DNA from 4 places in the Streptomyces umbrinus genome. Region 1 is predicted to be linked to each of the others. Evidence: riboswitches for the same ligand, from Rfam matches in the RefSeq annotation. Region 1 holds a riboswitch; each other region holds the start of a gene.
What was found. A riboswitch is a leader RNA that binds a small molecule or an ion and turns the genes downstream of it on or off. The one in region 1 is predicted to bind cobalamin.

Region 1 (5,237 bases):
GGCTCGCCCCACGCCTCCAGCATCCCGTTGCGCAGATCCGGGTCGAGCTTGTCGAACCAGGCCCGGTAGTCGGCGAGCGGCACGCGTGCCGGGGCCGAGGCGAGCTGCTCCTCGGTGAGCCACTCGACGTCGTGGCCGCCGGCCGCGATGAGCCGGTGGATCAACTCGTCGCCGTTGTCCGGGTATTCGGTCAGGGCGTACCCGGCGTCCCGCAGCGCGTCGAGGACCCGTACCGCCGAGGCGGGGGTGTCGAGGCCGACCGCGTTGCCGACCCGGGAGTGCTTGGTCGGATAGGCGGTGAAGACGAGCGCGAGCTTCTTCTCCGCGTTCGGCTTGTGCTTCAACCGGGCGTGGCGCACGGCGATTCCGGCGACGCGGGCGGCCCGCTCGGGGTCGGCGACGTACACCGGAACGTCGTCGGGACCCTGCTCCTTGAACGAGAACGGGACCGTGATGAGGCGCCCGTCGAACTCCGGGATCGCGACCTGCATCGCCGCGTCCATGGGGGAGAGGGCGGCGTCGGACCCCGCCCAGGCCGCCCGCGACGAGGTCAGGCAGAGCCCTTGCAGGACAGGGACGTTGAGGTCGGCGAGCGCGCCGATGTCCCAGGCCTCCTCGTCACCGCCCGCGGACGCCTGCGAGGCGTGCGTGCCACCGGCGGCGAGGACCGTCGCGACCAGCGCGTCTGCCTTGCCGAGGATCTCGTACAGGCCCGCGTCGGCGTCGCGCAGCGAACCGCAGTACACGGCAAGGGCGTTGGCGCCCCGGGCCTCGATCGCGTCGCACAGGGTGTCCACGAAGGCGGTGTTGCCGCTCAGTTGGTGGGCCCGGTAGAAGAGCACGCCCACGGTCGGACGGCCCTCGACGTACGCGCGCTCGCCGTGGACCCCGAACTCGGGCATCTTCCGCGGTTCTTCGAAGCCCTCGCCCGTCAGCAGCACGGTGTCGGACAGGAAGCGGGCCAGCTCGGTCAGGTTCTCCGGGCCGCCCTCGACCAGATAGCGCAGCGCCTCCGCGACGACCCCGGCGGGCACGGACGACTCGGCCATCAGCTCCGCGTCGGGGACGGACTCCCCGCCGAGCAGCACGGTCGGGATGCCGGACGCCTTCAGAGCGGCGAGCCCGTCCTCCCAGGCACGCTTGCCGCCGAGCAGCCGTACGACGGCGACGTCCGCGCCCCGGACCAGCGCGGGAAGCTCCTCCGCGACATCCACGCGGGTGGGATTGCCGATCCGGTACGCGGCGCCGGCGGCACGCGCCGCCAGCAGATCCGTGTCGGCGGTCGACAACAACAACACTGTGCTCATGCGGGTGCTCCCGGTGGAATGAAGGGCAGTCCTGTCGGCGCGCCGGACTCGATGAGCCGCCACAGCGCGTCCGTGTCCGCGTGTTCCTCGATCAGATCGCCGAGCCGGTCCAGCTGCTCCTCGCGCAGCGACCCGAACGACGTGTCGGCGGCCGGTACGAAGCGGCGCCCCGCGGCGGCCGCCACCTCGCGAAGGAAGGCCCGGCGGAAGCCGTCCGACTCCAGCGAGCCGTGCCAGTGGGTGCCCCAGACCTCGCCGACCCGGCAGCCGTCCAGGAAGGGTTCCCCGCCCGTGATCCGGGCGACCCCGTGGTGGATCTCGTACCCCTCGACGGGTTCGCCGAGCGCCTCGCCGACGGGCCGGGTCAGGGTCTTCTCCCGCGCGAACCGCACCCGCACGGGAAGGAGTCCGAGCCCGTCCACCTGGCCGGCGCGCGACTCGACCTCGTCCTCGATGTGCTCGCCGAGGATCTGGAAGCCGCCGCAGATACCGAGCACGGGACGCCCCTCCGCGGCCCTTCTGGCGAGGGCGTCCGCGAGGCCGCGCTCCCGCAGCCACTCCAGGGCCCTGACCGTGCCCCGGGTGCCGGGCACGACGACCAGGTCCGCGTCGACGAGCTCCTCCGCCCGGTCCACGAACCGCACGACGACACCCGGTTCGGCGGCCAGCGCGTCCACGTCCGTGAAGTTGGACATCAGCGGTATCGCGCAGACGGCCACCCGCAGGATGCCCTCGCCGACGGGGGAGGAGACCGCCGACTCCCGGACCGAGCCCCTCAGCGAGACCGCCATCCCGTCCTCCTCGTCGATGCCGAGACCGTGCTGGAAGGGCAGGACCCCGTACGTACGACGTCCGGTGAGGTTCTCGAGCATGTCGAGGCCGGGCTCCAGCAGGGACACGTCCCCGCGGAACTTGTTGACGAGGAACCCGGCGACGAACGCCTGGTCCTCGGGCGAGAGCAGCGCCACGGTCCCGAAGAAGGAGGCGAAGACACCCCCGCGGTCGATGTCGCCGACGACGAGCACGGGCAGCCGCGCGTTGCGCGCGATGCCCATGTTCACGATGTCCGTCCGCCGCAGATTGATCTCGGCGGGGCTGCCCGCCCCCTCACAGATCACCGCGTCATACGTGCCCCGCAACTCGGCGAGGCACTCCAGGACGGTCCCGAGGAGCTGTTCCTGCCGCCCGCCGTGATAGCCGCGGGCGCTCATCTCCCCGACGGGCTTGCCCATGAGGACGACCTGGCTGCTGCGGTCGCTGCCGGGCTTGAGCAGCACGGGATTCATGAGCGCGGTGGGCTCCACGCGCGCGGCCTGCGCCTGCATGGCCTGCGCCCGCCCGATCTCGGCGCCCTCGCGGGTGACGAACGAATTGAGCGACATGTTCTGCGCCTTGAAGGGCGCGACCTTGACACCGCGCCGCACCAGCCACCGGCAGATCCCGGCGGTCACGACGCTCTTGCCCGCGTCGGAGGTGGTACCGGCGACGAGCAGCCCGCCGCCTGTGCCCCCGCCCGTTCCCCCGCTCATGACGTACGCCCCTTCGTGCGAAGGCCGTTGACGAGGAGCCGCCCGGCGACACTCACGCCGAGCGCGAGCCAGCCCACGCGCCGCGAGAGCCGTACGGCCCGCTCGATGTCCCCGACCTCCACGGCCCGCCCACCACCATTCAGTACGGGCCGGTGCTCGACCCTCCCGGCGTACGAGAGCGTCCCGCCCAGCCGCACGCCGAGCGCCCCAGCGAACGAGGCCTCGACGGGCCCGGCGTTGGGGCTCGGGTGCTTGACGGCGTCGGCACGCCAGGCGCGTACGGCCCCTCGCGGATCGCTGCCCGCGGCGGTCGCGAGGACGGCGGTGAGCCGCGCTCCCGGCCACCCCGCGACGTCGTCGAGCCGTGCGGAAGCCCAGCCGTACCGCCGGTACTTGGCGGACCTGTGCCCGACCATGGCGTCGAGCGTGTTCACGGCACGGAACCCGACGAGCCCCGGCACACCGGCCGCGGCACCCCACACGAGGGCGCCCACGACGGCGTCGGAGGTGTTCTCGGCGACGGACTCGACGACGGCCCTGGCGATCCCGTCGGCGTCCAGTGCCTGCGGATCCCGCCCGCACAGGTGGGGCAGCCGTTCCCGGGCCACCTCGATGTCCCCGGCGGCGAGCGCCCCGCCGATGGCCCGGGCCTCCCGCCCGAGTGAAGTCCCGCCGACGACGGACCAGGTGGCGGCGGCGGTCAAGGCGACGGACGCGGCACGCGAGCCACGCACGGAACGGCCGGCGAGCGCGGCGAGCCCGGTGGCACCGCCGGCACACACGGCGGTGTGCAGCGCGCCCCACCCCCGGTGGTCCCGCCACAGCACCCGCTCCACGGCACCCGCGGCCCGCCCGAACGCGGCGACCGGATGCCCCCGGCGGGGATCGCCGAGCAGCAGGTCACCGAGAAGGCCGGCGGCGGCGCCGTACGCGAAGACGCGATCGGCACGCATCGGTTCAGCCGACCGTCAGGTCGGGCACAACCGTCGCTCGAAAGGCACTTGGGCAGCCGCGCATGGCGATTTGTCCTCACTCAGGGTGTCCACGCCCTGGTTCGACGAGACCGACGGCGAGAGTTCCTGGCTCCCGGGGTATCGATTCCCCGGTAACAGTGGCGGGACCGCGCCGGATTCACACCGGCTTCCTCTCCTGCCGCCGTACATGGCTCCGGCAGTCCACCACGCCCACGAACACCCGTCAACTTGCCGTTGACCTGCGACGGGAGAGTGTGCTGAGGCCCACACACGGACACGACTCCGCCCCGCCGACCGGAGGGTCGGCGGGGCGGAGTCGTGCGGGACGGGAGGTGCCGGACGCGTCAGGCGACGATCAGATAGATCCCGTACACCACCGCTGCCGCGCACGCGGCGAAGCAGGCGTACGCGCCCGTGACCGCGAGGGTCGCGGTGTCGCCCTGGGCGGAGGCGGACTCGCGCTTGGAGAGGCCGACGATGCCGAGGGTGAAGAGGCCCACGAGGGCGACGGTGACGATGAGGCTGACTCCGAAGACGGAGCCGAGGGCTGCCCAGTCGATCTTCATGCTGTGGGTTCCTTACACCGTGGCCGGGCGGGCGGGCTCGGTGGCGTCCGGGCCCGGGATGGTGGTCTTGAGTTCGTCGGCCGCGGCGACCGTGCCCGCCGGCGGCGGGGTGACGGCGGCGATGGCGGTGGTCACGACGCCGGCGGGCTCGCCGTTGACGTCGTTCACGTTGTCGACGGTGACGGGCTGGCGGCGGGAGAGCGTCCAGATGACCGCCGAGCCCGCGATCAGCAGCGCGCCGGTGAGGACGATGCCCCAGGTGCCCTGCTTGGTGAGGAACTCGGCGCCCGCGCCGACCAGACCGGCGGCGGGAAGCGTGAGGCCCCAGGCGACGAACATGCGGGTCGCGGTCGACCAGCGGACGACGCCGCCCTTGCGGCCGAGGCCCGAACCCATCACGGCGCCGGAGCAGGACTGGGTGGTGGAGAGCGAGAAGCCGAGGTGCGAGGAGGCCAGGATGACCGTCGCGGCGCTGGTCTGGGCGGCGAAGCCCTGCGGCGGCGCGAGGTCGGTGAGGCCCTTGCCCATGGTGCGGATGATGCGCCAGCCGCCCAGGTAGGTGCCGAGCGCGATGGCGATACCGGCCGAGACGATGACCCACAGGGGAGGGTTCGACCCGGGCGCGATCACACCGCCGGTGACCAGGGCGAGCGTGATGATGCCCATGGTCTTCTGCGCGTCGTTCGTGCCGTGGGCCAGCGAGACCAGGCCCGCGGAGGTGATCTGACCGGCGCGGTAGCCCTTGGAGGTCGCCTGCTCACCGGCCTTGCTGCTGATCCGGTACGTCAGCCGGGTGGCGAGCATCGCGGCGAGCCCGGCCACCAGCGGCGCGGCGATCGCGGGGAGCAGGACCTTGGTGAC
Region 2 (5,237 bases), 5.9 Mb from region 1:
AGTTGCAGCGCCCGTGAGTCGACCGGCCTGGACACGGTCTGGGAGCGCCTCGAACAGCACCGCGCGCTCCTCGACTCGACCGGCCGCCTGGCCACCAAGCGCCGTGACCAGCAGGTCGACTGGACCTGGACGATGGTGCGCGACGAACTCCTCGGCCGCCTGAACGCCGACCCCGCCGTACGCGCCCTCGGGCCCGGTCTCGAACAGCGGGTCAGGGACGGCGAGTTGACGGCCACACTCGCCGCCGAGCGCATTCTGCGGGCGTTCGGCGGCGAGACGGACTGAGCCGCCGGACCAGGCCGGACTGAGCGGCAACACGTCGGAGTGAGCGTGCGCAACGCGTGTTCACTCCGGCCGGTGCGCCACCGGGTACGGGACGAACGTGCTGCTGTTCTGGTCGATCCGCAGCGGCCGCCCCAGGGGCGGTGCGGCGCGCTGGGGGCAGTCGAGGCGCTCGCAGACACGGCAGCCCATGCCGATGGGGGTGGCCGCGGAGGCGCTGTCGAGGTCGAGGCCGTCGTGGAGAACGCGGACGCCAAGACCGAGATATTCGCGGCGCTGGACAAGATCGTCGAGGATCCCGGGGCGATACTCGCGACCAACACCTCGTCGCTCCCGATCATGCGGCTGGGCATGGCGACGGGGCGCGCAGACAGGGTCGTCGGACTGCACTTCTTCAACCCCGTTCCCGTCCTGCCGCTGGTGGAGATCGTGGCCTCGCTCCACACCGCCCCCGGGACGGTCGAAGCCGTCGAGGACTTCGCCACGCGGGTCCTCGGCAAGACCGTGGTCCACGCGCGGGACCGGGCGGGCTTCGTCGTCAACGCCCTGCTCATCCCCTATGTGCCGGCCGCGGTCCGCATGGCCGAGTCCGGTTTCGCCACCGCCACCGCCATCGACATCGACGCGGGCATGGAACTCGGCTGGGCCCACCCCATGGGACCGCTGAAGCCGGCGGGCCTGATCGGCCTCGACCCGTCGCCTCGATCGCGGAATCCCTCTACGACGAGTTCAGGGAACCCCTGTACGCTCCGCCCCGCTGCTCCAACGGATGGTCGAGGCAGGGCTGTTGGGCCGTAAGACGGGCCGCGGGTTCCAGGTGTACGACGCCGTCCGGCAGCCAGGCAGTTGACGGCAGGGCATAGGCTGACCTGTGCAGCTGGTTCGCCCCGTCCGCCAGGCGGGATGCGTCGCAAGAGGGAACCCGGTGGGAATCCGGGACTGCCCCGCAGCGGTGAGCGGGAACGACCGCCGTCATACGCACTGGGCCCCGAGAAGCGGGACCTGGGAAGCGACGGCCAGTAGGTGTCCTCCGTACGGAGGGCGTGCTCGCGAGTCCGAAGACCTGCCATCTGCCCGTACGTGACCGATCGCGTACGGACATCCCGGTGACCTCGTGGGCGGGTCGGCGTACATATCCGGCGGACGACCGCGCCTTGCCGCGCGAGGTGTCTCTGCCGGGTGCGTCACCCCTTCGCGCTCACGTCCGTCCCGGGATCTCAGGGAGACATCTCGCGAAGGAGAGTTCCGTGACATCGAAGTCCGCAGCCGCGGCGGCACGGGCCACCGTGTACGGCTACCCCCGTCAGGGCAGTGGCCGGGAACTGAAGAAGGCGATCGAGGGGTACTGGAAGGGTCGCGTCGACGCCGACGCCCTCCGGGCCACCGCCGCCGAACTGCGCCGCACCAACTGGCGGCAGCTTGCCGAGGCCGGCATCCACGAAGTGCCGACCGGCGACTTCTCGTACTACGACCATGTCCTCGACACCAGCGTCATGGTCGGCGCGATCCCCGGGCGCCACCGCGCCGCGGTCGAGGCCGACGCGCTCGACGGCTACTTCGCGATGGCCCGCGGCACCCAGGACGTGGCGCCGCTGGAGATGACGAAGTGGTTCGACACCAACTACCACTACCTGGTCCCGGAGTTGGGCCCGGACACCGTCTTCACGGCCGACTCCGCCAAGCAGGTCGCCGAGCTCCGCGAAGCCCTCGACCTGGGCCTTGCCGCCCGGCCGGTCCTCGTCGGACCCGTCACCTATCTGCTGCTCGCCAAGCCCGCGCCCGGTGTGGCAGCCGACTTCGACCCGCTGACGCTGCTGGACCGGCTGCTGCCGGTGTACGCCGAGGTTCTCTCCGATCTGCGGGCGGCGGGCGCGGAGTGGGTGCAGCTCGACGAACCGGCGCTGGTCCAGGACCGTACGCCCGCCGAACTCAACGCGGCCACGCGCTCCTACCGTGACCTCGGCGCGCTCACCGACCGTCCGAAGCTGCTGGTCGCCTCCTACTTCGACCGGCTCGGCGACGCGTTGCCGGTGCTGGCCAAGGCCCCGGTCGAGGGTCTCGCTCTCGACTTCACCGAGGCGGCCGCCGCCAACCTGGACGCGCTCGCCGCCGTGGGCGGACTGCCCGGCAAGCGCCTGGTCGCGGGCGTGGTCAACGGCCGCAACATCTGGGTCAACGACCTCACCAAGTCCCTCGCCACGCTCGGCACCCTGCTCGGGCTGGCCGACCGGGTCGACGCGGCCGCGTCCTGCTCGCTGCTCCACGTGCCGCTCGATGCCACCGCCGAACGGGACATCGAGCCGCAGATCCTGCGCTGGCTCGCCTTCGCCCGGCAGAAGACGGCCGAGATCGTCACCCTCGCCAAGGGTCTCGCCCAGGGCACAGGCGCGATCACCGGCGAACTCGCCGCCAACCGGGCCGCCCTGGCCTCCCGCGCGAACTCGCCCATCACCCGTGACCCGGCCGTGCGGACGCGGGTCGGTGCGGTCACGGACGCCGACGCCCGCCGCTCCCAGCCGTACGGCGAACGCGCCAGCGCACAGCGTGCCCACCTCGGTCTGCCCCTCCTGCCGACCACCACCATCGGCTCCTTCCCGCAGACCGCCGAACTGCGCGTCGCTCGCGCCGACCTGCGGGCCGGGCGTATCGACACGGCCGGCTACGAGGAGCGCATCAGGGCCGAGATCCAGGAGACGATCTCCTTCCAGGAGAAGACCGGCCTGGACGTCCTCGTCCACGGCGAGGCCGAACGCAACGACATGGTCCAGTACTTCGCCGAGCAGCTGACGGGGTACCTCGCGACGCAGCACGGCTGGGTGCAGTCCTACGGCACCCGTTACGTCCGTCCGCCGATCCTGGCCGGCGACCTCTCCCGCCCCGAACCGATGACGGTGCGCTGGACGACGTACGCCCAGTCCCTGACCCGGCGCCCCGTCAAGGGCATGCTCACGGGGCCGGTCACCATGCTCGCCTGGTCCTTCGTCCGCGACGACCAGCCGCTCGGCGACACCGCCCGACAGGTCGCCCTCGCCCTGCGCGACGAGGTCAACGACCTTGAGGTGGCCGGGACTTCGGTCATCCAGGTCGACGAACCCGCGCTGCGCGAGACGCTGCCGCTGCGCGCCGCCGACCGCCCCGGCTATCTGGCGTGGGCCACCGAGGCGTTCCGGCTCACCACCGCCGGGGTCCGGCCGGACACCCAGATCCACACCCACATGTGCTACGCCGAGTTCGGCGACATCGTCCAGGCGATCGACGACCTCGACGCGGACGTCATCAGCCTGGAGGCCGCCCGCTCCCACATGCAGGTCGCCCGCGAACTGGCCGCCCACGGATATCCGCGCGAGGCCGGACCCGGCGTCTACGACATCCACTCCCCGCGCGTCCCGAGCGCGGACGAGGCAGCCGCCCTGCTCCGCAAGGGACTTGAGGCCATCCCCGCCGAACGTCTCTGGGTCAACCCCGACTGCGGCCTGAAGACCCGCGGCTGGCCCGAGACCCGGGCATCCCTGGACAACCTGGTCGCGGCAGCGCACGCGGTACGCGCCGAACTGCCCACCACTGACTGATCCGACTCATCCGATCCGAACGACCGGCCGGGGACATCCGTGTCCCCGGCCGTCACCTCGGAGGCCCTGCCCCGTCAGGTGAGTTCTGCCGCCACCAGCGCGGCCGCCCTGGCGACCAGCGGGTTTTCCTGGGGTCCGTCGGCGGCGTACTTGGTCGACAGGACGGACAGCACCAGGGGCGGACGGCCGGGAGGCCATACGACGCCCACGTCATTGGCGACCCCGTACTGCGAACCGCCCCCGGTCTTGTCCGCGAGGGTCCAGTCGCTGGGCAGGCCGGCCCGGAAACGCTCGGTGTTGGTGGTGTTGGCGATCAGCCACCCGGTCAGCCGTTCGCGGTCCTCGGCCGGGAGCGCCCTGCCGATCACGAGCCGCGCGCTGGTCTGCCCGATGGCGCGCGGGCTGGTGGTGTCGCTCTTCCGCCACGGTTCCGCGGAGTTCAGCTCGGGCTCCCACCGGTCGAGCCGGGTGATCCTGTCCCCGGTCGAGCGGGCGAACCGGGTGATCGCGGTCGGTCCGCCCAGCTCGCGCAGGAGGAGGTTCGCGGCGCCGTTGTCGCTCTGGGAGACGGCGGCGGAGCACAGCTCCTCGACCGTCAGGCCGTTCGCGACGTTCTCGTCCGTGCCCGTGATCGGGGCGTAGCCCGAGGCCGTGACGTACTCCTTGGTGTACCGGATGCGCCGGGCCAGGAACTCGCCGTCGCGGTCGAGGTCCCTCAGGACGGCCGCGGCCGTGAGCGTCTTGAACACCGAGCACATCGGGAAGCGTTCGTCGGCGCGGTAGGCCACGGTCCGGCCCGTGGCCGTGTCGTGGGCGAAGATCCCGAGGCGTGCGGAGTACTCCCGCTCCAGGTCACCCAGCTGTCCGGCGAGACGCTCTCCGCCGGGGGCCGAGGCGTTCGCCGCGGTCGGGACGGCGACCGCCAGCGCTGCTCCGGCACCCAGGGCCAGGGCCGTGCGGCGACTCGGGCGCGAGCTGAAGCGGGCGGCGCGAGAGCCGGGACCGAAACTGGAGCTGGAACCGGTGCTGGAACTGGAGCTGGGACCTGAGCGGGATCCTGTGGTGTCCAAGGCCGTACTTCCTGTTCGTGCGGGCGGGACGTTCCTTCCGATGATCAAGACGCCACGACACGACGAACCGGTTGCCTCACACCCCATACGCCCCTTACGCCACATACGCCTCTACGCGTCGGCGGCCTCGGCGCGTACCTCCGACGCCACACCCTCGACCACCGCGGACGCCTCCTTCTCCGGTACGCCCGCCGCGACCAGCGTGGCGACGGCGGTCTGTGTCCCGTCGTCCTCCCACGCCCCCGTGTTCACGCTTTCGAGCAGGGAGATGGTCAGGGCTTCCAAGGCGGAACTGAGGACCACGGCCGGCAGGTGG
Region 3 (5,237 bases), 4.6 Mb from region 1:
CGACGAGATCTTCGCCAAGGCGGGCGAGGCGTACAGCCAGACCAACCCGGCGACGGGCGCGCCGCGCGGTGCGCTGGCACCGGGCGAGGCGGGCCAATGGACGTACGCCACGCTGGCGTTGGGCTCCGCCCTGGCACTCTTCATGTACCCGCACTCGATCACGGCCACGCTGTCGTCGCGCAGCCGTGAGGTGATCCGGCGCAACACCACGATCCTGCCGCTGTACTCGCTGATGCTGGGCCTGCTCGCGCTGCTCGGGTTCATGGCGATCGCGGCCGGAGTCAAGGTCAGCAACGGGCAGTTGGCGATCCCGCAGCTCTTCGAGGACATGTTCCCGGCGTGGTTCGCGGGGGTGGCCTTCGCGGCGATCGGTATCGGTGCGCTGGTGCCCGCGGCGATCATGTCCATCGCTGCGGCGAACCTCTTCACCCGCAACATCTACAAGGACTTCATCCGGCCCGACGCGACGCCGGCCCAGGAGACCAAGGTCTCCAAGCTGGTCTCGCTGCTCGTGAAGGTGGGTGCGCTGGTCTTCGTCCTCACCATGGACAAGACGGTGGCCATCAACTTCCAGCTGTTGGGCGGGATCTGGATCCTGCAGACGTTCCCGGCGCTGGTCGGTGGGCTGTTCACCCGGTGGTTCCACCGGTGGGCGCTGCTCGCGGGCTGGGCGGTCGGCATGCTGTACGGGACGATCGCCGCGTACGGTGTCGCCTCGCCGACGCAGAAGCACTTCGGTGGTTCCGCGAAGGAGATTCCCGGGATCGGGGAGATCGGGTACATCGGTCTGACGGCGTTCGTCCTGAACGTGGTCGTCACGGTCGTCCTGACCTTCGCCCTCAGGGCCTTCAAGGCCCCCGACGGCATCGACGAGACGTCCCCCGAGGACTACACGGCGGACGCGGGCGACAAGGGCGTCCAGGTCGAGCTGCCGCCGGCGACGGCGGGGGCCAGCCACTGACTCGGGGGCTCCGCCCCCGAACCCCCGCTGCGCGGTTCCCCGCGCCCCTAGAAGGGGCGCGGGGAACCGCGCGACCAGCCACAACGCAGCCGCACACGCCAACTGCCCCTGGTCACGCGAAAGTTCGCGGTTACGCTGGCCAGTGTGACCGTTCGCTCACCGATCGTCCTCGACAGTGATCCCGGCATAGACGACGCCGTGGCCCTCCAGTACCTGCTCGGCACAGGCAGGTGGGACCTCAGGGCCTACACCTCGGTGGGCGGCAACCTCCCCGCCGAGCAGACCTACCGCAACGCCCGCGCCCTGGCGAGAGCCCTCCGCATCGACACCGACGTCCCGGTCCACCGCGGAGCGGCCCGCCCCCTCACCCGCCTCCCGTACGCGGCCGCCGCCCACTTCCACGGCCCCGCGGGCCTCGGCCACGAAATGCTGCCCGACTCGACCGCCGCGCACCTGACGGAGTCCTCCGCACAGGCGCTGCTGCGCCTCTCCCGGGAGCACGAGGGCGAGTTGACCGTCTGCGCCACCGGCCCGCTCACCAACGTGGCCATCGCGCTCCTGGAGGACCCGGTCTTCGCCCGGCGCGTGAAGAAGTTCGTGTTCATGGGCGGCAACGCGCAGGTGCCGGGCAACATCACCCCGGTCGCCGAGTTCAACATGTGGGCGGACCCGGACGCCGCCGAGGTGGTGCTCTCCTCCGGCATCCCGTTCACCATGGTCGATCTGGACGCCTCGCACCGCTGGCTCTTCGGCCCCGCCGACCTCGCCGCGCTGGAGGCGGCGGGAGCGGGTGCGGCGCTCGCGGCCCGGCTGCTGCGGGTCTACACCGACTCCTACCGCCGCCACGGCGGAGGCGACTCCTGCCCGTTGCACGACCCGCTCGCCGTGGGCGTGTGCGCGGACGAGTCGTTCGTGACGCTCGCGGAGGGAGCCGTCGTGGTCGAGTGCTCCAGCGAACTCACCCGCGGCCAGACCGTGTTCGTCCCCTCGGCCGCCGAGCGGAACTACTACACCGAGTCGCCCGCCCTGACCGCCCGCACCCGCCACACGGGCCGCGTGGCCCTCGGCCCGGGCCCGCGCGACTTCACGAAGGACTTCGTCACGACCCTGCCGCAGTGGCCGGCCATGGCCTGAGCCCGCCCCCTCGGACGTCCCTGGCACCGGCGCGACGCCCCCGGGCAACCGGTGCGGGAAAAACTCGGCAGCCCCGCGCCGTACCCCTCGGGCACACTGCCGAGCATGGACATCCTGATCAGGCGGGCGAGGCCCGAGGAGTACGAGGCTGTGGGAGAGATAACCGCGCAGGCCTATCTCGGGGACGGGCTCCTCGACTTCGGGGAGAGCGACGAGTATCTGGGCGAGCTGCGGGACGTCGCGAAGCGGGCCGCGGCCGCCGACGTGCTGGTGGCCGTCGTGGGGGCAGGAGCGGGCGAGCGGGTCGTCGGCGGCGTGACCTTCGTCCCGTCCGGCGGGCCGATGGCCGACATCGCGCGCGAGGGTGAGGCCGAGATACGGATGCTGGCGGTCGCCAAGGAGGCCCGCGGGCACGGGGCGGGCGAGGCCCTCGTACGCGCCTGCGTCGACCGCGCCCGGGCCACGGACGGCTGCGTACGCGTCGTGCTGTCCACCCAGCGCACCATGCACAGCGCCCATCGCATCTACGGACGCCTCGGCTTCACCCGCGCCCCCGACCGCGACTGGAACCCGATCCCGGACCTCGACGACATCATGCTGCTCACCTACGAGTTGACACTCTGACACCCTCCGAAGCCGACACGACACAACATGTGGGGGTGCTTCCCGAGCCCGGCACAAGATGTATGCTCATGCTCGCTGTCGCCGCAGGGGAATCCGGTGCGAATCCGGAACTGTCCCGCAACGGTGTACTTGTGCATGTCTGTCCCCGGAGGAGAGCCGTGCGCCTGGTCAGTCCGAGGACCTGCCGACAGCGTGCCCAGGCCACCCGGCCCGGGTGCCATGACGTCCGGGCCTCGCGGAGTGGGCCGGTGGACGCGGCGTACCGCTGCGCAGAGCGTGTACCCCCGTGTGCCCCGAACCCCCCTCCCCGCAGGCCCCGTGCCGAGCGAGGGAGAGCCCCACGTGACCATCGCGCCAGCCGATCCGGTCTCAGCGAAAGCGCCCCAGTACCAGCAGGACAGGGCCGAGGCCGACGGACCGGGAACCGTGTTGCTGCGGACCCTGACCGACCTCACCGCCGACCTTCCCGACGCCGATCCCGGCAGGGTCGCCGCCGCCGCGCTGCGCGGCCGGTCCTCCGTGGGGGCCGACGGGATCACCGCGGAGCTGCGCGAGCTGGCCACTGAGGCGGCCGCGGGCCTGATCTCCGAGGACCCCGTGTACTCGAAGCTGGCCGCCCGCCTGCTGACGATCGGCATCGCCGAGGAGGCCGCCTCGCAGGGGGTCAGGTCCTTCTCCGAGTCCGTCGCGGTCGGCCACCGCGAGGGCCTGATCGCCGACCGCACCGCCGAGTTCGTACGGACCCACGCGGCCCGTCTGGACGCGCTGATCGACCTCGAGGGCGACGACCGCTTCGGCTACTTCGGCCTGCGCACGCTGCACAGCCGGTATCTGCTGCGGCACCCGATCACGCGGTCCGTCATCGAGACGCCCCAGCACTTCATGCTGCGCGTGGCGAGCGGGCTGGCCGAGGACGACTCGGCCAGGTCCGTCGACGAAGTGGCCGCCCTGTACCGGCTGATGAGCCGCCTCGACTACCTGCCGTCCTCCCCCACGCTCTTCAACTCCGGTACGCGGCACCCTCAGATGTCGTCCTGCTACCTCCTCGACTCCCCGCTGGACGAGCTGGACTCCATCTACGACCGCTACCACCAGGTGGCCCGTCTCTCGAAGCACGCGGGCGGCATCGGCATCGCGTACTCCCGTGTGCGCTCGCGCGGTTCCCTGATCCGCGGGACGAACGGGCACTCGAACGGCATCGTCCCGTTCCTCAAGACGCTCGACGCCTCGGTCGCCGCCGTGAACCAGGGCGGCCGGCGCAAGGGCGCGGCCGCGGTCTACCTGGAGACCTGGCACTCCGACATCGAGGAGTTCCTGGAGCTGCGCGACAACACCGGTGAGGACGCCCGGCGTACGCACAACCTGAACCTCGCGCACTGGATCCCGGACGAGTTCATGCGGCGGGTGAACGAGGACCGCGTGTGGTCGCTGTTCTCGCCGGCCGACGTGCCTGAGCTGGTCGACCTGTGGGGCGAGGAGTTCGACGCCGCCTACCGCAAGGCGGAGGACCGGGGCCTCGCCAAGAAGACGATCCCGGCCCGCGATCTGTACGGCCGCATGATGCGCACCCTCGCGCAGACCGGCAACGGCTGGATGACCTTCAAGGACGCCGCCAACCGCACGGCCAACCAGACCGCGCTGCCGGGCCACACGGTCCACTCCTCCAACCTCTGCACGGAGATCCTGGAGGTCACGGACGACGGCGAGACGGCGGTCTGCAACCTCGGATCGGTCAACCTCGGCGCGTTCGTGGACACGGACCCCGGGGCCACCGACGTCATCGACTGGGAGCGGCTGGACGCGACCGTCCGTACGGCCGTCACCTTCCTCGACCGGGTCGTCGACATCAACTTCTATCCGACCGAGCAGGCGGGCCGCTCCAACGCCAAGTGGCGGCCGGTGGGCCTGGGAGCGATGGGTCTGCAGGACGTCTTCTTCAAGCTGCGGCTGCCCTTCGACTCCGCCGAGGCCAAGGCACTCTCCACCCGTATCGCCGAGCGCGTCATGCTCGCCGCGTACGAGGCGTCTGCCGATCTCGCCGAGCGCAACGGCCCGCTGCCCGCCTGGGAGAAGACCCGTACCGCGCAGGGCGTGCTGCACCCCGACCACTACGACGTGGAGCTGAACTGGCCGGAGCGCTGGGCGGCGCTGCGGGAGCGGATCACCTCGGTCGGCATGCGCAACTCGCTGCTGCTCGCGATCGCGCCCACCGCGACGATCGCGTCCATCGCGGGCGTCTACGAGTGCATCGAGCCGCAGGTCTCCAACCTCTTCAAGCGCGAGACCCTCTCCGGCGAGTTCCTCCAGGTCAACTCCTACCTGGTGGCGGAGCTGAAGAAGCTCGGCGTGTGGGACGCGCAGACCCGGGAGGCGCTGCGCGAGTCGAACGGCTCGGTGCAGGGCTTCACCTGGGTGCCGCAGGACGTGCGCGATCTGTACCGCACGGCGTGGGAGATCCCTCAGCGCGACCTGATCGACATGGCCGCCGCCCGGACCCCGTTCCTGGACCAGTCCCAGT
Region 4 (5,237 bases), 830 kb from region 1:
CGAGGAACGCGCCCGCGGAGACCGAGACCAGGCCTCCGCCGACACCGAGGACGACCACGATCACGGCGCCGGTCGAGGCGCCCGAGGACACCCCGAGGACGAACGGGTCGGCGAGCGGGTTGCGCAGCAGGGACTGCATCACCGCGCCGCACACGGCGAGTCCGGCTCCGCACACGGCCGCCAGGAGCGTGCGCGGCAGGCGCAGCTCCCAGACGATCCCGTCCCGGATCGGGGTCAACTCCGAGCTGCCCCAGCCGAGATGGGACGCGACCACGGACCAGACGTCGCCGACCCGGATGTCCGCGGGGCCGACGGTGATCGCGACGGCGGCGGATGCGAGGAGCAGGGCGACGCCCGCGGCGATGAGCAGTCCCAGGCGTGGCCGTGTCACCCGGTGAGCCCGAACTCCCGCAGGGCGGAGGCGACTTGCTCGACGCCCTCGACCGTGCGGATGGTCGGGTTCATCGCCTGCCCGCTGAGCAGGACGTACCGCTTCTTCCTGACGGCGGTCATGTTCTTGGTGACCGGGTCGGACTCCAGGAACTCGATCTTCTTCTTCGCGGACTCGGCGGTCTGCGACTTGCGCGTCAGGTCGCCGATGACGAGCACATCTGGGTCGCGGTCGGCAACGGTCTCCCAGTTGATCTGGGGCCACTCCTCGTGTGTGTCGTCGAAGACGTTCTTCGCGCCGAGGGTCCGGGTGATGACGCCGGGTGCGCCGCAACAGCCCGCCATGTAGGGCGAGTCGGAGTTGGCGAACCAGTACAAGAGGGTGACGTCGGAGGCGTCGATCCCCGAAGTGGCCTTCTTCGTCCGCCGCTCGAGGTCTGCGACGAGTTGCTCGCCCCGCTTCTCGACGCCGAACACCTCGGCCAGGTCGCGCACTTCGCCGTAGACGGCGTCGATGCCGAGGGCCTTCTTCCGTGAGCCGTCGCCGCCCGAGGCGTTGTCCTTGCCGACGCAGTCGGACGGCGAGACGTAGGCGGGCACGCCGAGCTTCTCGAACTGCTCCCGGGTGGCCACGCCTCCCTTGCCGAGCGTCGACACGAACGAGGCGGCGACGAAGTCGGGGTCGGCGTCCAGGACCCGTTCGAAGGAGGGGTTGTTGTCGGCGATCCGCTCCACCTTCGCGTTCGCCTTCTCCAGGCCCTTCATCACCGGGTCGGTCCAGGTCGCGGTGCCGGCCATGCGGTCGGCGAGGCCGAGCGAGAGCATGATCTCGGTGGTGCCCTGGTTGAGGGAGACGGCCCGCTTCGGCGGGGACTCGACGCGTACGGTCTGTCCGCAGTTGTCGAGGGTGACGGCGGCCCCGGAGTCCGCATCGGACGACGAGTCCTCCGAATCTCCCGAACCGCAGCCGGTCAGCAGGAGAGCCCCGGACAGGACGAGGGCAGCGGGACGGGCAAGACGTGCGACGGGCACGGGAGTTCCTCAGTCGTCGAGGGCTCGAACGCGGAGCCCGGTCGTACGGTGCTCCCCCGTCGGCGCGTGACCGCGGAGGCCGCCAGCAGGTCTTCGGACTCGGGGTCACCCGGACGAGGCGCCTTCCCGGACCGTCATACCGGTCCAGTGGCCGATGCCCCGCCCGTCACCCTCACCGCTGCGCGTCAGCTCCGGATTCCCACCGGATTCCCTGACCCACGTACATGGGTTCGACTGGCCTCGGCAAGCTATCACGGCGGGTGCCGCGGACCGGCGGGCGGACCGGCAGGACGGGGCCCAGCAGCCGCTCCACCTGTTCCGGCGGTGTTCACGGCCACGCCACGCCCCTGCCCCCGCCCCTGCCCCCGCGGCCTGAATGAGTGGTTCCGCTAGTTGAGTCTCTCGGAGGCACCGGAGGGCCACCCCATGACCGGGACCGAAACGGCGGGGACCGCATCCACTCCCCCGCCCTCGTCCGCACCCGCTTCCCCGTCCCCGTCCCCGTCCGCACCCGCACCCGCACCCGCACCCGCACCCTCGATCAACCGTCGTCGCTTTCTGCTCGCGTCCGGCGCCGTCGCGGCGGGAGCGACCGGCGGAGCCGCGGCCCTCTTCCCACGGCAGCGCCCGACCCCCTCCGCGCTCCCCGCCGCGGAGAGCGCGGCCCCGCAGGCGCCCCTCGCCATCCGACGGCCGGCGCACCGGGCGCCGCGACGCGCGGCCCCGTACGCGGCGACAACCCTGGAGACGACGGCTCGCCTCAGCGGCCACGCGCACGCCGACACCTACCGCCGCCTCGTCTCGGGCCCCGGTTGGCCCATCGTCGTACGCGGAGATCTCGCGCCCGCCGCCACCGGCCGCCAGGACCGGCGCACACCGCTCGCGTGCTTCGTGCAGTTCACCGACCTGCACCTCACGGACGTGCAGAACCCGCTGCGCACCGAGTTCCTGCGGTCGCGCAGGCCCGCCGCGTGGCGGGCCCAGGAGGCGCTGACGGTGGCGGGGGCGGTGGCGCTCGTGGAGCAGGTGAACGCACTCGGCGAGGGCCCGCACACCGGCCTCGCGCCCACCTTCGTGATGACGACGGGCGACAACGTCGACAACAACTCCGCGATCGAACTGGAGTGGTTCCTCACGCTGATGAGCGGCGGCAGGATCACTCCCAACAGCGGGGATCCGTCGGTGTACGAAGGCGTTCAGAACTCCGGCCTGCCTCTCTACTGGCACCCGGACGACGCTGCCCTGCGCGACCTGGACAAGCGGCGCGGGCTGCCCCGCATACCCGGCTTCCTCGACGCCGCGATACGGCCCGTGACCAGCCCGGGGCTCGACATCCCCTGGTACTCCACGGTCGGCAACCACGACGACATTCCCGGCGGCTGTCTGTCCCCCGCGCTGGGCGACTTCGCCGTCGGCTCCCGCAAGCTGCTCTCGGTCCCGGCCACGGACGCGGCCGCCTACGCGAAGGCGCTGAACTCCGGCGACGACCCCAAGAGCGAGGTGCTCTCGGCGATCCTGAAGCGGCACGCGGCCTCGGCGCGGACGGTGACGGCCGACGAACGGCGCCGCCTGTGCACCCCGCACGACTATCTGGCCGCGCATCTCGACCCCGTCCACGCCGGAGCGGGCCCGGTCGGCCACGGCTACACGGAGAACAACCTGGACGGCGACCGGATGTACTACACGTTCCGGGTCGCCGAGAACGTCATCGGCATCAGCATCGACACGACGTACCGAAGCGGCCACTACGAGGGCTCGCTGGGCACCGATCAGCATCGCTGGCTGGAGCGGACGCTGGCCGCGCACAACTCCCGGTCCTACGACGCCGACGGCCGCCTCGTACGCAACGCCGGGGCCGACGACGCCCATGTCCTGGTCTTCAGCCACCACCACAGTCCGAGCATGACCCGCCGCACCGACGCCGCCCGCGGCGAGGAGCCGCGGCACGACGGTGCGGAGGTCCTGGCCCTGCTCCACCGGTTCCCGAACGTGGTGGCCTGGATCAACGGACACAGCCATGTCAACCGGATCACGCCCCACGCGCACCCCACGCCCGCCCGGTCCTTCTGGGAGGTCAACACCGCCTCCCACCTGGACTACCCGCACCACGCCCGCGTGATCGAACTGGCCGACAACGGGGACGGCACGGTGTCCCTGTTCACCACCCTTGTCGAGTCGGCCGCCCCTCACCGCACCGACCCGGACTTCACCGACCTGTCGGCGGTGGGCCTGGCCTCCCTGTACCGGGAGCTGTCGTACAACGCCCCCGGCCTGGCCGCGGGCATGACGGCCGGCGTCCACGAGGGCTGGGCCGGCGGTCCCGGCGACCGCAACGTGGAACTGCTGGTGGCCGCCTCCGTGTCACGCTGACGCCGTCGCGCTGAAGCCACCGTCCCGGCGCGAGCCCGGTGGCAGGGGAATCACCGCGCCGCGCTCGCTGTTGTCGCGCGCAGCAGCCCTCGTACGCATCCCGCGTACACATCCCAAGGAGGCCGACCGTGTACGGCGACCCGGCAACGATCCGCAAGATCCTCAGCGAGTCCGGCGACACCTGGGCGATCGTCGGCCTGTCGTCGAACGAGCGGCGTGCCGCGTACGGCGTGGCGGACGTTCTCCAGCGCTACGGCAAGCGCATAGTGCCGGTCCACCCGAAGGCCGAGACGGTCCACGGTGAGAAGGGGTACGCCTCGCTGGAGGACATCCCCTTCGACGTCGATGTCGTCGACGTGTTCGTCAACAGCGACCTCGCCGGTCCCGTCGCCGACGAGGCGGTCGCCATCGGCGCCAAGGCGGTCTGGTTCCAGCTGGGCGTCATCGACGAGTCCGCGTACGACCGCACCCGTGCGGCCGGCCTCGACATGGTCATGGACCGCTGCCCGGCGATCGAGATCCCGCGCCTGGTCTGACGTGCGCGGTGGGTGCGGGACGTGAACCCACAGCCGAACGGGATGTGAACCCACAGCGGAACAGGGGCAGTTGGGCTGGTTATTGGTCTAGGCCAAACCGCCCTGCCCCAGTATCCTCATCCGTGGCCAGCGGCACACAATCCCCCCACCCAGGTTGCGTGCTGGCTCGGGCGACACCCACACAACCCTGCCCCAGGCAGCCGGGTGACTTCCCCACTCCCCGCCTCATGGAGGGTCACGGTGAAAGTTCGCACCCGAAGCACGGCGTTCATCGGCACCATCTGCCTCGTCGCATCCCTCGCCCTGACCACCGCGTCCGCCGACGAGCCCGCCGCCCCACGTCAGGCGGCGAAGGTCGCGCTGAGGGAAGTGGCCAAAGCCCAGAACCCGATCGCCGGCGCCGCCGGGCCCGGTGGCACGGTCTGGATAGCCGAACGCGCGGGCACGGTACGGGTCCTGGACGACAAGGGGCTCGGCGAACCCGTCCTCGACATATCCGGCGACACCACCACCGACGGCGAACGCGGCCTGCTGGGCATCGCGTTCGACAAGCGGTTCGCGCACTTCTACATCTCGTACACGAACCTCGAAGGCACCAGCACCGTCGACGAGTTCGCCGTACGGAACGGCAAGATCCGGCCGAACACCCGGCGCACCGTCATCACCCAGACGCAGCCCTACCCGAACCACAACGGCGGTGACATCAGGTTCGGCCCCGACGGCTACCTCTACATCGCGCTCGGCGACGGCGGCTCGGGCGGCGACCCGCACGGCAACGGACAGAACCTCGACACGCTGCTCGGCAAAATGCTGCGGATCGACCCGCAGGGCGGCAAGCCGTACGCGATCCCGCGGGACAACCCCTTCGTGAACGACCCGAACGCGAAGGACGAGATCTGGGCGTACGGG

Region 2: it holds a riboswitch for cobalamin, as region 1 does, so the genes downstream of both, metE (5-methyltetrahydropteroyltriglutamate--homocysteine S-methyltransferase) here and QF035_RS39470 (cobalamin biosynthesis protein) in region 1, are expected to answer to the same signal.
Region 3: it holds a riboswitch for cobalamin, as region 1 does, so the genes downstream of both, QF035_RS18855 (ribonucleoside-diphosphate reductase subunit alpha) here and QF035_RS39470 (cobalamin biosynthesis protein) in region 1, are expected to answer to the same signal.
Region 4: it holds a riboswitch for cobalamin, as region 1 does, so the genes downstream of both, QF035_RS43155 (ABC transporter substrate-binding protein) here and QF035_RS39470 (cobalamin biosynthesis protein) in region 1, are expected to answer to the same signal.

What each region holds. Positions count from the first base shown of each region.
Region 1 covers NZ_JAUSZI010000002.1:8,935,176-8,940,412, forward strand. The annotation lists gene cobN (cobaltochelatase subunit CobN) at 1-1,307, opposite strand, end outside; gene QF035_RS39465 (cobyric acid synthase) at 1,304-2,836, opposite strand; gene QF035_RS39470 (cobalamin biosynthesis protein) at 2,833-3,789, opposite strand; cobalamin riboswitch at 3,888-4,031, opposite strand; gene QF035_RS39475 (hypothetical protein) at 4,155-4,376, opposite strand; gene QF035_RS39480 (inorganic phosphate transporter) at 4,389-5,237, opposite strand, start outside.
Region 2 covers NZ_JAUSZI010000002.1:3,080,436-3,085,672, forward strand. The annotation lists gene meaB (methylmalonyl Co-A mutase-associated GTPase MeaB) at 1-285, shown strand, start outside; partial or broken gene QF035_RS13605 (short-chain fatty acyl-CoA regulator family protein) at 346-522, opposite strand; partial or broken gene QF035_RS13610 (3-hydroxybutyryl-CoA dehydrogenase) at 508-1,132, shown strand; cobalamin riboswitch at 1,144-1,367, shown strand; gene metE (5-methyltetrahydropteroyltriglutamate--homocysteine S-methyltransferase) at 1,530-3,851, shown strand; gene bla (class A beta-lactamase) at 3,926-4,801, opposite strand; gene QF035_RS13625 (TetR/AcrR family transcriptional regulator) at 5,033-5,237, opposite strand, start outside.
Region 3 covers NZ_JAUSZI010000002.1:4,320,630-4,325,866, forward strand. The annotation lists gene mctP (monocarboxylate uptake permease MctP) at 1-961, shown strand, start outside; gene QF035_RS18845 (nucleoside hydrolase) at 1,106-2,095, shown strand; gene QF035_RS18850 (GNAT family N-acetyltransferase) at 2,201-2,719, shown strand; cobalamin riboswitch at 2,782-2,922, shown strand; gene QF035_RS18855 (ribonucleoside-diphosphate reductase subunit alpha) at 3,062-5,237, shown strand, end outside.
Region 4 covers NZ_JAUSZI010000002.1:9,760,918-9,766,154, reverse strand. The annotation lists gene QF035_RS43160 (FecCD family ABC transporter permease) at 1-391, opposite strand, end outside; gene QF035_RS43155 (ABC transporter substrate-binding protein) at 388-1,422, opposite strand; cobalamin riboswitch at 1,490-1,676, opposite strand; gene QF035_RS43150 (TIGR03767 family metallophosphoesterase) at 1,849-3,792, shown strand; gene QF035_RS43145 (CoA-binding protein) at 3,921-4,328, shown strand; gene QF035_RS43140 (PQQ-dependent sugar dehydrogenase) at 4,569-5,237, shown strand, end outside.